DNA from 2 places in the Bradyrhizobium sp. AZCC 1577 genome. Region 1 is predicted to be linked to the other one. Evidence: predicted binding sites of a transcription regulator. Region 1 holds the regulator's gene; the other holds the start of a gene.
The links. The regulator PhoB, encoded in region 1, activates phosphate uptake and scavenging genes when phosphate is short. The targets are predictions, from matches to a motif close to TGTCATNNANCTGTCAT.
Positions count from the first base shown of each region.

Region 2: the regulator PhoB is predicted to act here: its motif matches at 2,979-2,995, upstream of V1278_RS32580 (esterase-like activity of phytase family protein).

Region 1 is NZ_JAZHRQ010000001.1:1,223,497-1,231,193, forward strand. Features, by position in the region: gene pstS (phosphate ABC transporter substrate-binding protein PstS) at 1-109, shown strand, start outside; gene pstC (phosphate ABC transporter permease subunit PstC) at 259-1,257, shown strand; gene pstA (phosphate ABC transporter permease PstA) at 1,259-2,104, shown strand; gene pstB (phosphate ABC transporter ATP-binding protein PstB) at 2,101-2,922, shown strand; gene phoU (phosphate signaling complex protein PhoU) at 2,934-3,650, shown strand; gene phoB (phosphate regulon transcriptional regulator PhoB) at 3,661-4,365, shown strand; gene V1278_RS05675 (GcrA family cell cycle regulator) at 4,694-5,203, opposite strand; gene V1278_RS05680 (aspartate aminotransferase family protein) at 5,700-6,908, shown strand; gene argF (ornithine carbamoyltransferase) at 6,908-7,697, shown strand, end outside.
Region 2 is NZ_JAZHRQ010000001.1:6,895,997-6,903,693, reverse strand. Features, by position in the region: gene V1278_RS32585 (mucoidy inhibitor MuiA family protein) at 1-1,445, shown strand, start outside; gene V1278_RS32580 (esterase-like activity of phytase family protein) at 1,567-2,919, opposite strand; gene V1278_RS32575 (heme ABC transporter ATP-binding protein) at 3,034-3,834, opposite strand; gene V1278_RS32570 (FecCD family ABC transporter permease) at 3,831-4,922, opposite strand; gene V1278_RS32565 (heme/hemin ABC transporter substrate-binding protein) at 4,919-5,869, opposite strand; gene V1278_RS32560 (hemin uptake protein HemP) at 5,889-6,092, opposite strand; gene V1278_RS32555 (TonB-dependent hemoglobin/transferrin/lactoferrin family receptor) at 6,355-7,697, shown strand, end outside.

The sequences.
Region 1 (7,697 bases):
GGCGTTCGAGAAGGGCGACAAGATGGCCGAAGAGCTCGATTACATTCCGATGCCGGACTCGGTCGTCAAGCAGATCGAAAAGACCTGGGCCTCCGAGATCAAGAGCTGATCAGTCCAGCGCTACGCAACACGATCGCTCAACCCGGGATGCCCGGGTTGAGCACCCCTCTCGGGACAAGAGAGGCAAGAACAATGCACGAGCCGAAAAAGCCGTGCACCGAAGTCCGGGCCATTGGGCTATAAGTACAGGGGATTGGCGTGGCAGAAATGGCGGTTGAAAGCGACGTAATGGACGCTGCCGGACCTTACGATCGCGCAAAGGCTCTCAGCGCGTTCAAGCTCGGCGACGTCACCTTCTACTGGATTACGCGCGCTTGCGCGATCTCGGTTCTGCTCATCCTCGGCGGCATCATCATTTCGCTTATTATCGGCGCCTGGCCGGCGATCCGGGAATACGGCGCCGCCTTCCTGTGGACGCAGCGCTGGGCGCCGTCGGCCGACCCGCCAGTGCTCGGCGCGCTCGGCCCGGTCTACGGCACGCTGATCACTTCCGTGATCGCGATGATGATCGCCATTCCGGTCGGCCTCGGCATCGCCGTGTTCCTGACCGAGATCTGCCCGATCTGGCTGCGCCGTCCGATCGGGCTTGCCATCGAACTGCTGGCCGGCATTCCCTCCATCATCTACGGCATGTGGGGCTTCTTCGTGCTGGGGCCGTTTCTGGCCAACAACTTCCAGCCGTTCATGATCAGCGTGTTCGACGGCGTTCCAGTGCTGGGGACGATCTTCGCCGGGCCGCCGTCCTATCTCAGCCTGTTCAACGCGTCATTGATTCTGGCGATCATGGTATTGCCGTTCATCACCGCGATCTCGGTCGACGTCTTCAAGACGGTCCCGCCGGTGCTCAAAGAGGCCGCCTATGGGGTGGGGTGTACCAACTGGGAAGTCGTCCGCAACGTCGTCATCCCCTACACCCGCGTCGGCGTGATCGGCGGCATCATGCTGGCGCTCGGCCGTGCGCTGGGCGAGACCATGGCGGTGACCTTCATCATCGGCAATTCGTTCAAGATCCAGTCCTCGATCTTTGCGCCCGGCACCACGATCTCGGCCGCGATCGCATCCGAATTCGCCGAAAGCGACGGGTTGCACCAGTCCGGCCTGATCCTGCTCGGCCTGCTCCTGTTCATTCTGACGTTCTTCGTTCTTGCTGCCGCGCGGCTGATGCTGATGCGGCTGGAAAAGAAGGCGGGGAACTGACATGAACCCGATTTACGTCTCCCGCCGCCGCAAGAATGTCATCGTCAAGTTCCTGTGCCTGGGCGCCGCAGCGTTCGGCGTGACCTGGCTGGCACTGATCCTGTTCACGCTGTTCTATAACGGCCTAACCGGACTTAACCTCGCCGTCTTCACCGAGGATACGCCGCCGCCCGGTTCGACCGATGGCGGCCTACGCAACGCCATCATCGGCTCGATCATGATGACCGTGATCGGGGTCGGCATCGGTGCGCCGCTCGGCCTTTTTGCGGGAACCTATCTCGCCGAATACGGCAAGCACGACAAGCTCACCTCGGTGATCCGCTTCATCAACGATATTCTGTTGAGCGCGCCGTCGATCATCATCGGCCTGTTCATCTACGGCGCGATCGTGGTGCCGATGGGCGGCTTCTCGGCCTTTGCCGGCTGCCTGGCGCTCGCCGTGATCGTGATTCCCGTGGTGGTCCGCACCACCGAGGACATGCTGGGGCTGGTGCCCAATCCCCTGCGCGAGGCGGCGTCTGCGCTCGGCCTGCCGCGCTCGCTGGTGATCCGCCGGATCGCCTACCGCGCCGCGCGCGCCGGCCTTATCACCGGCGTCCTGCTGGCCACCGCCCGTGTCGCCGGCGAAACCGCGCCGCTATTGTTCACCGCGCTGTCCAACCAGTTCTTCAGCCTGGACCTGACCAAGACGATGGCGAACCTGCCGGTCACCATCAACAACTTCGTGCAGAGCCCCTACGTCTACTGGAAGCAGCTCGCCTGGAGCGGGGCGCTTCTGATCACGCTCACCGTGTTGGCCCTGAATATTGGCGCGCGCATCCTTGGCGCCGAGAGGACATCCAAATGACCGATCTCTCCGTATCCGTGAGTAACGCGAGCGGGCCCGTTCCGCAGGCGACGCTCCCCGAGGCTGCGCCGAAGGTGACCGCGCGCAGTCTGAACTTCTACTATGGCGAGCACCATGCGCTGAAGAACATCAACCTGACGCTCGGCACCCACCGCGTCACCGCCTTCATCGGCCCGTCCGGCTGCGGCAAATCCACGTTGCTGCGGATATTCAACCGGATGTACGATCTCTATCCGGGTCAGCGCGCCACCGGTCAGCTCTTGCTCGACCAGACCAACGTCCTCGACCCCAAGCTCGATCTCAATCTGCTGCGGGCGCGCGTCGGCATGGTGTTCCAGAAGCCGACGCCGTTCCCGATGACGATCTACGAGAACATCGCCTTCGGTATCCGTCTCTACGAGAAGATATCCAAGTCGGAGATGGACGGCCGGGTCGAGAAGGCGCTGCGCGGCGGCGCCCTGTGGAACGAGGTCAAGGACAAGCTCAATGCAAGCGGCCTCTCGCTGTCCGGCGGCCAGCAGCAGCGGCTCTGCATCGCGCGCACCGTTGCGGTCAGGCCCGAGGTGATCCTGTTCGACGAGCCCTGCTCGGCGCTCGATCCGATCTCGACCGCCAAGATCGAGGAACTGATCCAGGAACTGGCAGAGGACTACACCATCGCCATCGTCACCCATAATATGCAGCAGGCGGCGCGCGTCTCGGACAAGACCGCCTTCATGTATCTCGGCGAGCTGGTCGAATTCGACGACACCAACAAGATTTTCACCTCGCCGCGCGATCGACGTACCCAGGACTACATCACGGGGCGGTTTGGTTAAGGAGATAACAGATGGCTTCTGAGCACACCGCCAAGGCGTTTGACAGCGACCTCCAGGAATTGACGCGTCTGGTCGCCGAGATGGGCGGCCTTGCTGAGCGCATGATCACCGAATCCGTCGACGCGCTGGTCCGCCGCGACGTCGCGCTCGGCAAGCACGTCGTCGCCACCGACGTCGAGATCGACCGCCTGCAGCATCTGATCGAGGAGCGCGCGGTGCTGACCATCGCCCGCCGCCAGCCGATGGCGATCGATCTGCGCGAGATCGTCGGCGCGATGCGGGTTGCCACCGATCTGGAGCGGATCGGCGACCTCGCCAAGAACATGGGCAAGCGCGTCGCGGCGCTGGAGAACGATTTCCAGCCGCTGAAACTGATGCGCGGCCTCGAGCACATGACCGATCTGGTACAATCGCAGGTCAAGTCGGTGCTGGACGCCTATGCCGCGCACGATCTGCCGGCGGCGATGGCGGTGTGGAAGGGCGACGAGGAAGTCGACGCCATCTGCACCTCGCTGTTCCGCGAACTCCTCACCTACATGATGGAGGATCCGCGCAACATCTCGTTCTGCATCCACCTGATGTTCTGCGCCAAGAATATCGAGCGGATCGGCGACCACGCAACCAACATCGCCGAAACCGTGTTCTACATGATCGAGGGTCAGCAGATGCTCGACAAGCGCCCGAAGGGCGACATGACGACGTTTGCCACGACCGTCTCCAACACTTGAGGAAAGCAGAATGAGCGCGCGCATTATGGTGGTCGAGGACGAGGAAGCGTTGACCACGCTGTTGCGCTACAACCTCGACGCTGAAGGCTATGAGGTCGAGACCGTCGGCCGCGGCGACGATGCGGATACGCGGCTGAAGGAGCGCGTGCCCGATCTTGTCGTGCTCGACTGGATGCTGCCGGGCCTCTCCGGCATCGAGCTGTGCCGCCGTTTGAGAGCGCGTCCCGAAACCAAGCAATTGCCGATCATCATGCTGACCGCGCGCGGCGAGGAGAGCGAGCGGGTGCGGGGGCTTGCGACCGGCGCCGACGATTACATAGTCAAGCCGTTCTCGGTGCCGGAACTGCTGGCGCGCGTGAAGGGCCTTTTGCGCCGGGCGAGCCCCGAGCGGCTCGCCACCGTGCTGACCTATGGCGATATCGAACTCGATCGCGAAAAGCGCCGCGTCGCGCGCTCGGGCCGTCAGATCGATCTCGGCCCGACCGAGTATCGCCTGCTCGAATTTTTCCTCGAGCACCCCGGCCGCGTCTTCAGCCGCGAGCAGTTGCTCGACAGCGTCTGGGGCCGCGACATCTATATCGACGAGCGCACCGTCGACGTCCATATCGGCCGATTGCGCAAACTGCTCAACCCCGGCCGCGAGCAGGACCCGATCCGCACCGTCCGCGGCGCAGGTTACGCGCTGGATGACCGGTTTGCGAAGGTCGAGCCGTAACCCTCCGTTGCCGTCCTCGCGAACTTCTCCGTCGTCCCCGCGAACGCGGGGACCCATAACCACCAATCTCGATTGTTGAAATGCGCTGGAGCTCCAGCTCAGCGTAACCACAGACACCTGTGGTTATGGGTCCCTGCGTTCGCAGGGACGACAAGTTGAGGGGTTCTCGCCTCTATTCCGTCATCCCCGCGAAACGCGAGGACCCATAACCGCCAATCTCGATTGTTGAAATGCGCTGGAGCTCCAGCTCAGCATAACCACCTGCACTTGTGGTTATGGGTCCCTGCATTCGCAGGGACGACATCGTTGAGATAGCGGCGCGCGCCCCTTACCGCGTCTGCTTCGGCTGCTGCCTCCGCCGATCGGCGGCGGGCTGGTAGGCGATGCGCGAGTGGTGGGCGCAATAGGGCAGGCCCGTGAGCGCCTTGCCGCCGCAGAAGAAGAATTCCGGGCTCGAGGGATCGCCGACCGGCCAGTGGCAGGTGGCCTCGTTCAGTTCGAGCAGCGACAGCCGCTGGCTCATCGGCACGACGTTGTCGAAGGCGATCGGATCCGGCTCCATCTCGACTTCGAAGGCGTGTGCCAGCGCGGTGTTGCCGCGCGAGACCGGGCGCGACACCCGCATCATCGGCTGGGCGGGGCGTGCCTTGCGCTGCCGCGGGGCGGCCGAGGAGGGGCTCTTGGCACGGCCGGAAAGGCCCAGCCGGTGCACTTTGCCGATCACGGCGTTTCGCGTCACATTCCCGAGTTCCGCGGCGATCTGGCTGGCCGACAATCCGGCTTCCCAGAGCTTCTTAAGCTGTTCGACGCGATCGTCGGACCAGGTCAAAACCGTCATCGTAATCTTCCCTTCGCATCGCGCCGGCCGATCGGGGGCAGCGCTGGCGAGTCATTCGTCTCAAAAATCCCTGCGGTCAGAATCCCTTAGCCCTCGCCGGACGCGCTAACCGCGCCGAACGTTTACGCCTGTACAAAATGGACTCTTAGGGATCAGAACTGCCGCACGAGATGTCGTACCCGACAGCCCAAACGCTACAATATGGCGTGACTCGGGCGCAAGAGTCCGGGCCCGAACGTCCACATGTTCTGACATCTAGGCATTTCACTGCGTGTTTTCCACCACACCGCAATCTTACGGATTTCAGCATCTTGCACTGCAGGAAAGCCGGCTCCGTGGCGTGTTGACAGCGCCCCACGCCCACATAGAATGCCTCTCACGTGCCGCCCTTAAGAGGCGGCACGTTTCGTTTTCGCAAGACCGGCTGTTGCCGCGTTCGCGCCAATGCACGCCCGCGGCAGGTCTCAAAGGCAGGTCTCAAACCTCAGTGATTGCCATGACCAATAGCGCCACGTCGCATCTGCTCCCGGTCTTCGCCAGGGTCGATCTCGGCTTCGAACGCGGCGAGGGCTGCTGGCTGACCGCCACCAATGGCGAGCGCTATTTGGACTTCACCTCGGGCGTCGCGGTGAATGCGCTCGGTCACTGCCATCCGCACCTGATCGCGGCGCTGCAGGAGCAGTCGACGAAACTCTGGCACATGTCGAACCTGTTCAAGTCGCCGGATGGCGAGAAGCTCGCCGCGCGGCTTTGCGAGCAGAGCTTTGCCGACCTCGTGTTCTTCTGCAATTCCGGCGCCGAGGCGATGGAAGGCGTGATCAAGGTCGTGCGCCGCTATCAATTCTCCAAGGGCCATCCCGAGCGCTATCGTCTCGTCACCTTCGAGGGCGCATTCCACGGCCGCACCCTGGGCACGCTCGCAGCAACCGGCTCCGCCAAATATCTCGAAGGCTTTGGGCCGCCGATGGACGGTTTCGACCAGGTGCCGCATGGCGATCTCGAAGCGGTCAAGAAAGCGATCGGCCCGCAGACCGCGGGCATCCTGATCGAGCCGGTGCAGGGCGAGGGCGGCGTGCGCTCGGCGCCGCAGTCTTTCTTCAAGGCGCTGCGCCAGCTCTGCGACGAGAAGGGCCTGTTGCTCGCGTTCGACGAGGTGCAGACCGGCATGGGCCGCACCGGCGATCTCTTCGCCTATAAGCGCGTCGGCGTGACACCGGATGTGATGTCGCTGGCCAAAGCGTTGGGCGGCGGCTTCCCGATCGGCGCGGTGCTGGCGACGGCGGAAGCCGCAAGCGGCATGACGCCGGGCTCGCACGGCTCGACCTTCGGCGGCAATCCGCTGGCGATCGCTGCGGCGAATGCCGTGCTCGACGTGATGCTGGAGCCGGGCTTCTTCGATCACGTGCAGAAGATGTCGCTGCTGTTGAAACAGAAACTGGCCTCCGTCGTCGATCGCTATCCCGCCGTGCTGTCGGAAGTTCGCGGCGAGGGGCTTCTGGTCGGCGTCAAGGCCGTGGTGCCGTCGGGCGATCTCGTCAATGCGTTGCGCGACGAGAAATTGCTCACCGTCGGCGCCGGCGACAATGTGGTGCGGTTCCTCGCGCCGCTGATCGTCACCGAGGCCGAGATCGAGGAATCCGTGCAAAGGTTGGAGCGCGCCTGTGTCGCGCTGTCCGCTGGCCAGTTGAAGAAGGCGGCGGGCTGATGAGCAAATCCGTCCGTCACTTCCTCGACATCAATGAACTGCCGTTAGATGAATTGCGCAGCATGCTGACCTTGAGCGCCACCATGAAGGCGAAGCTGAAAGCGCATGAGAAGGGCAAGAAGCCGCTCGAAGGCAAGACGCTGGCGATGATCTTCGAACGTCCCTCGACCCGCACCCGGGTGTCGTTCGACGTCGGCATGCGCCAACTCGGCGGCGAATCCATCATGCTGACCGGTGCCGAGATGCAGCTCGGCCGCGGCGAGACCATCGCCGACACCGCGCGCGTGCTGTCGCGCTATGTCGATGCGATCATGATCCGCATCCTCAACCACGACGCGCTCCTGGAATTGGCCGCGCACGCCACCGTGCCCGTGATCAACGGCCTGACGCGGCGCTCGCATCCCTGCCAGGTGATGGCCGACCTGATGACCTTCGAGGAGCATCGCGGGCCGATCGAGGGCAGGACCGTGGCCTGGACCGGCGACGACAACAATGTGCTGGCCTCGTGGGCGCATGCAGCCGAGCGTTTCAAGTTCAGGCTCAATGTCGCAACCCCGCCGCAGCTTGCGCCGAACAAGGCGATGAAGGACTGGATCAAGGCGACGCAGGCGCCGATCGTGCTCGGCACCGATCCCGAAGCCGCGGTGCGCGGCGCCGATTGCGTCGTTACCGACACCTGGGTCTCGATGGGCGACAAGGACGGCGAACATCGCCACAATGTGCTGAAGCCCTATCAGGTCAATGCGAAGCTGATGTCGCTGGCCAAGCCGGACGCGATCTTCATGCACT
Region 2 (7,697 bases), 5.7 Mb from region 1:
ACCCCACGTCGCTGCGGGTCGAGGGTGAGGCCGGTGCAAAGCTCGCGATCGGCGCGATCGACGCCAAGCCGCCGCGCGCGGCGCCGCCGGTCAACTTGCCCGAACTCGACAAGCGCATCGAGGCGCTGAAGGACGAGCGCGTCAACCTGCAGGGCGCGATCGATGCGGCGAGAGCGCGGCGCAAATTCGCCGAGCGATTTGCGGATATCGCGCCGGTTGGGATCGGCGACAAGGGCGAGGCGCGGCCGATATCCGAATGGCGCGCGGCCTTTGCCGCGGTCGGCGAGGAAGTCGCCAGCACCGAGGCCGCGATCCGCGATGCCGAGCGCAAGCAGCGCGACCTCGACCGTGAAATCGCGCGCCTCGAGCAGGACAAGGCCCAGAAGCCGCCGAGCAAGCTGGAAGTGCGGATCGAGCTCGCAGCGGCTGCCGCGACCAGGGCGACGCTGCGGGTGACCTATGCGGTGCGCAGTGCGCGCTGGACGCCGCTCTATGATGCCCGTCTCGATACCGGCGCAAAAGACCGCAAGCCCGCGCTCGAACTGGTGCGCCGCGCCGAAATCACGCAGGCCACCGGCGAGGACTGGTCCAATGTCGCGCTCAGTGTCTCCACCGTGCGCACGGCGCGCGGCGGCAGCGCGCCCGAACTCAATCCGCTGATCGTGCAGTATCCGCAACCGCCGCGGCCTCAGGCGTCCGTCAGCGGTGCGATAGATAATAGGTTCCGCTCGGCGCAGGCGCCTGCCGCTAAGGTGGCGGAATCCCTCGCCGAACGTGCCGACGAACAGCAGGCCACGGCTGATGTCAGCGGCTTCCAGGTGGTGTTCAAAATTCCCGGCCGCGTCAGCCTCGGTGCCAGCGAAGGCGCCAAGAGCCTGCGCGTCTCTAGCGTAACGCTCGCGCCCGATCTCGCGGTCCGCGCTGCGCCGGTGAAGGACCCGACCGCGTTCCTCGAAGCGAACTTCAAGCAGAACGAGGACGCGCCGCTATTGCCGGGACGCGTCTCGATCTACCGCGACGGCGTCTTTGTCGGCCGCGGGCAGATGGCCGCCGCGGCCAAGGACGAGACCGTGCAGCTCGGCTTCGGCGCCGACGACAAGATCAAGATCGAACGCGCGGTTCTCAAGCGCAACGAGGGATCGGCCGGCCTGATCGTGACGACCTCGAAGACCGATGAGCGCGCGTTCAAGACCGCCGTGCGCAACGGCCATGATTTCCCGATCCGGATTGCGATCGTGGACCAGTTGCCGGTCAGCGAGAATGAGGAGATCCAGGTCGAAATGCTGCCGTCCACGACGCCGCCGACCGCAAGCAACATCCGCGACAGACGCGGCGTGCTGGAATGGGCGTTCGAGGCCAAGCCGGGCGAGGTGAGGGATATCAACTTCGCGTGGCGCATACGCTGGCCCAAGGACAAGGGCGTGGTGATGGTGCCGGCGGGCTGAGGCTGTCTGGCCGCGAAAGGGGCCGTCATTGCGAGCGAAGCGAAGCAATCCATATCTCCGCGCGGGGATAGATGGATTGCTTCGTCGCTTTTGCTCCTCGCAATGAAGGGGAGGCTTCGTCTTACTTCGCCTTCAAGAATTCCGCCACCTCCAGCAGCACGAACTCGTTGTCGTCGGCCTTGTTGGGATCGCGGCTCGACGAGAATGGCAGATTGTTGTCGTTGCCAACGATGATGTGCGTCTCGTCGACGCGCTCGACGTTCTCGATGGTGAAGAACGGAAAGGTCAGCACGCCATCATTGAGCGGTTTGCGCGCCTTCTTGTCGGGATCCTTGATCTTCATCAGGTCGACATAGGCGACCTTGCGCACCGGCTTGCCGACATTGGCGTCGGAGAGCTCGATCTTGTAGACGCGCTTGAATTTGGCGAGGTCCGCAAAGCAGTTCTCGCCGCGCTGACCGGCCGGGCAGGCCTTGTCGGCGGTGCCTTCGCCATTGTCGCGCTCGATGATCAGGCCGTTTGAGGCGTTGATCATGTTGAAATCGCCGATGGCGTGGCCGTTCTGCTCGAACACATAGTGCCAATAGCGGCCGGTGAATTTCTCGGTCGCGACGTCGAATTCGAGGATCCGCGCGGCCTCCTTGCCGTCGACCTTTTCAAAGTCCTTCTTCTCGGCATCCCACAGCGGGCCCTCCAGCAGGCCATAGAGGAACTTGCCGTCCTTCGAGCCGGCAAAACCTTCATAGCCCTTGGAACGGCGGAGGTTGACGGTGGTGTAGCTCGCGCCTGGAGCGGCAGGCGACTGCACCGACCAATGATCGGGCGAGCGCACCGGCTTGCCGTCGGCGGTTGTTTCGAACACCGCCAGGACCTTGCCGGTCTTGTCGGCCTTCAGCACATAGGGCCCGAACTCGTCGCCGATCCAGAAGGTGTCGCCGATGATCTGAAAACCTTCGGTGTCGAAATCGGCGCCGGTAAGATAGCGCTTGGCGGTGTCCTCATGGAGGATGCGGAACGACACCTTCTTGTCGGGATCGTGCAGGAAGACGGTTTCCTGTCGCTCGATCTTGCCGCTCGCCCAGTCGATCTTGTGCCGGTTCAGATACAGCATGGAGTCGGCCGAGTTGTAGCGCGAGCCCATGCCGTTGTCGGTGAGCACCCAGAACGAGCCGTCCGGCATCACCTTGATGCCGGAATGGCCCTGCAGCGGCTGGCCCTTGAACGGCAGCGAAACGCCGGTCGGGCGTTCGTAGGACTTGCCCATCACGGTGCCCGCGGCGTCGACGCGGCGGCCGGTGGTGTATTTGCCTGATGTCTTGAGATCGTCTGGCGCATCAGCGGGCGCGTCGATAAAGGTCTGCGCCGGCAGCACGGCGTGGCCCTTCAGCGTGGCGGGAAACTCGCCTTCACCTTGAGCGAAGGCGGCGCCGGCCAGAAACATGGACGCGACGGAGCAGAGCAATGACACGCGCATGGCGGATCTCCTGTTGAATGGCGATGCGGTGTGACTTGCGCAGCGGCTGTTACAACCGGCTGACAGTTTTGTGAAAGCCGCGTAACGGCGTTGGATAAGGCTGCGGTTTCGGTGTTACTGCGCCGCAGCCGGCCGCATGGTTTGCGGCAGCAGGAACGGCACGCCGGCGTCGGTATAGTCGATCTTCACGTCGACCTCAAAAATCCGGCGGATGGTCTCGGCCGTGATCGCATCGCTGCGGCCGCCATCGACGGCGAGCTTACCCCGATGCAACAGCACGATGCGGTCGGCGAACCGCATGGCGAGATTGAGGTCATGCAGCACGGCGATAACGGCCGTGCCGTTCTGCGCGCGCCGCTTCGCCGTCTCCACCAGGTCGATCTGGTGGCGCATGTCGAGGCTCGAGGTCGGCTCGTCCAGCAGCAAGAGCCCCGGCCCATGCTGCGTCTCGCCGCAGGCGAGCTGCACCAGCACGCGGGCGAAATGCGCGCGCTGCTGTTCGCCGCCCGAGAGCGTCGGTAATTGCCGTTGGCTGAAATGCGCCAGATCGACCTCGCCGAGTGCCGCATCGACCAGCCGCTGCGCGGCGGCGCGGCCGGCGTCACCCGCGCCCATATGGACGATCTCCTCGACCGTGAACGGGAAGGTGACGTTGACATGCTGCGACAGCATCGCGCGGTGGAAGGCGAGAAGGCGCGGCGGATAGCTTTGGATGTCGCGCTGCTTCAGGCTGATCTGGCCGCGCGTCGGGCGGAGATCGCCTGACAGCATCCGCAGCAGCGTCGATTTGCCGGCGCCGTTGGGGCCGACAATCGCGACCATCTCGCCGGGGGCAACGCAAAGATCGATGCCATCGACCAGCGTGGCGCCGCCAACGACCATTGAAACCGACTGCGCTTCGAGAACGGCGGTCATAGCGAAACCAGCCCGCGCTGGCGGAGCAGCATCGCCAGAAAGAACGGCGCACCGATTGCTGCGGTCAGGATGCCGATCGGCATTTCCGCGGGCGCCACGATGGTGCGGGCCAGCGTATCGGCGCCCACCAGCAGCACCGCGCCCAGCAGCATGGAAGCGGGTAACAGCAACCGGTGCGCCGGCCCGATCACCAGCCGCAACAGATGCGGCACCACGATGCCGATAAAGCCGACGACGCCGCAGACCGAAACGGCCACGCCCGTCATCGCCGACACCAGCACGATCGAAATCCGCTTCAGTCGTTCGACATCGACACCGCTATGGAACGCCTCGGCCTCGCCCAGCACCAGCACGTCGAGTCCACGCGCGATCGAGAGGCAGGCGATCGCGGCACATCCCAGCACCGGCGCCAGCGTGGCGAGCTTGGGCCAGGTCGCGCCACTCAGCGAGCCCAATAGCCAGAACGTGATGTCGCGCAACTGGCGATCGTCGGCGATGAACACGAGAAGGCCGATGCCGGCATTGGCGATCGCGGCAATGGCAATGCCGGCCAGCAGGAAAATCGCGATCGACGTCCGCCCGGAGCGGCTCGCGATCGAATAAAGGATGACGGTGGTCGCGAGCGAACCGGCGAACGCCGCGATCGGCAGCAACTGATGCTGCATGAAGCGGAAGTTCTGGCCGATCTGGCTGTCGGTGAAGACGATCGCAGCCGCCGCCGCCAGCGCGCCGCCGGAAGAAACGCCGACCAGTGCGGGGTCGGCGAGGGGGTTGCGGAACAGCCCCTGCATGATGGCGCCCGATGCCGCGAGCAGCGCGCCGATCATCGCGGCCGCGCCGATCCGTGGAATCCGGATCGACCACAGCACGAGCTGGTCGCGCGCGAGGCTTGGACCCGCCCCAGCGTCACCCCACAGGCCGAGTGCGGCCGGCAGCCGCGCCAGCGGAATGCCGGCAGCGCCTACCGTCAGCGCGATCAGCGCCGCACCGGCCAGCGCGGCGAACAGGCAGATGAGAGTCAGCGAGGCGGGAGGGCGCAACGCGTATCCGCTGCGGCGCTTGGCGCTACCCTCGGTCAGAACGGTCATTTCCGGCAATCGGCGGTGAGTGCCGCAGGCTTGAATTTCTCGGCCTGCGGCGCCAGCGCCGGATAGAGCTTGATCGAGAGATCGCGGGCGGCGGCCGCCGTGCGCGGCCCGAAGCCGAGCAGATAGAGGCCTTCCATCGAGATGAAGGCCTTGTTGGCCGCAGCCGGCGTCAGCGCGAAGGCCGGATGGACGTACACGGCTTCGGCGTCCAGCGAGTCCTTGCCGCGCTGGATCGAGAGCACGACGTCGGGCTTCGCCGCGACGATCGCCTCGTCGTTGATGGGTTTGTAACCTTCGTAGCCGTCGATGGCGTTGATGCCGCCGGCAAGCGCGATGATCTCGTTCGCTGCGGTGTTCTTTCCGGCGGCCATCGCCCGGCCATTCAACAGCGACATCACGAACATCACGCGCACCGGCTTCGTCACTTTGGCGCGTAGCTCGCGCAATTGCGTCAGGTCGTCCGACACCGCCGCAGTCAGGCATTCGGCGCGCTTGTCCGCGTCCATGGCGTGGCCGACCAGCTTAATCTTGTCGAGCAGGCCGGCTTCCGAAAACGTGTCCGGCACCAGCACCAGCGGCACCTTGGCGGCTTCCAGCACGTCGATGGTTTCCTTCGGCCCGGAGCCTTGCGCTGCCAGCACCAGGGAGGGGTTGAGCCCGAGCACGCCCTCGGCCGAAAGCTGGCGCATGTAGCCGACATCCGGCTTCTCGCGCGCCGCGGCCGGATAGAGGCTGGTCGAGTCGACGCCGACGAGACGGTCCTCGAAACCGAGCGCATAAAGAATTTCCGTGATCGCGCCGCCGATCGAGACGGTCCGCGCGGGGTCTGCGATGGTGACGTCGCGATCACGGGCATCATGCACCGTAACGCCCGCAGCGAGCGCGACGCCGCCGAGCAGGAAACAGCCCGCGGCGGCCGACACTGCGAGCGTGCGACAAACTGTCATTTCCGGTTCACCAGGTAAGTCACTTCGTCAGGATCAGCTTGTTCTGCGACGTCAGCCGCAGACGGTAATGCTCCTCGCCATGCGCGATGATGATTTCGCGCTCGGTGGCGAACAGTTCGCGGCTGTCGATCCGGTTGCCGCTGATGGCAAGCGATCTGGTGGAGGCGGGATTGCCGGCTTGCGTCCGGGCGGCTCCGAGCTTGTCTCCTGTTGTCGCGGACATTTTGTGCTTTGGTGCCCCGAAAAATTCAATCGATCCACGCTTGTATAGTTGGGCGCGCCCGCAATCCAACCGCTGCACTTTACAATTGATATAAAGTGCCTGATGCGGTTCTTGACCGCCCGGGAACCGCCACGTAACCAAGCATGATGCGATGTTGGCACAATGCCTGCATCCTGAATGTGGCAGCCAGCAAGCAGCTCGCAAGTTACGCGTAGCGCCCGCCAGCCAGACCCAAAAGAACAGATATCGGGGCTGGGGTTGTATGGCTGACGGGGCTAGGATTTCGCGCGCCCTCTTGTTGGGCGCGTCGGTGTTTTCAATTGCATTGCTGGTCGGGGAAGCCGGCAACGCGCAGACGGCGGGTACGCAGGCTGCAAGCGGCGCGTCCGAGCGGCAGAAGCAGTCGCGGCGCAAGCCGGCGAAGCCGCCGCAGGAGCAGCAGGCAACGGCGCCGGCGATGAATGCGCGGGCGCAGATTGGAGCCGCGCCGGTGCAGTCGCTCGATACGATTACGGCGGTAGCGACCAAGACCGAGGAGCGCGCCATCGACGCATTGGCTCCTGTCAGCGTGGTGACGCTGGAGCAGATCCAGGGGCGCCAAGCCAGCACGCTCGGCGGTCTCCTCTACAACATTCCCGGTGTCTGGGTGCAGGATCGCGGCGACGAGCCGTCGACCTCGATCAACATTCGCGGCCTGCAGGATTTCGGTCGCGTCGCCGTCGTCGTCGATGGTGCGCGGCAGAACTATCAGCGGACCGGCCACTTCGCGAACGGCTCTTTCTTCCTCAACCCGGAACTGGTCAGCAGCATCGACATCGTGCGCGGTCCGACGGCCAACATCTACGGTTCGGGCGCGATCGGTGGCGTGGCGTCGTTCCGCACCAAGGACATCGAAGACGTCGTGCGTCCGGGCGAGCGTTGGGGTGTGGACGCCAAAACCATTCTCGGAACGAACTATGGCCGTGCCTTGGGCTCGGTCTTTGGCGGTGTTCACGTCAATCCGAATGTCGATGTGTTCGCCGGCGGCACCTACAGCACGCAGGAAAGCTACAAGGACGGCACTGGTTTTGAAGTCGCCAATACCGGAAACCGGCTTACCGCCGGCCTCGCCAAGGTGACGGTACGTCCTGCTGACGGACACGAAGTCAAGCTGGGCACGATATTCCAAGAAGACCTTTACAACGTGGGGCAGCCGCCGCGGCGCGCCGGCGATCCCAACTCCACCAATCCGAACGGGACCAATAACCTCGACGGCACGTCGATCTATCATACCGACGTGAAGAACTACACGACGACGCTCGGCTGGAAGTATTCGCAACCGGACGACAAGGTCTTCGACTGGGATGCGAAGGTCTATTGGAATCGCACGGAAAACGATCAGATCAAGACGTTCCACACCAGCACGACTCCCACCGCCTTTTGCGGCGGCGTGCCGGGCAATCCGGTCTCCGGCTGCATCGGCGACAACCGCGGTTACCTGCTCGATACGGTCGGTTTCGACGCGCACAACACCTCGCGCTTCGAGTATGCGGATTGGCACCATGCGGTCACCTACGGCGCCGATGCGTTCCAGGACAACGTGAAGACTGCCGACCGGCGCGGTAC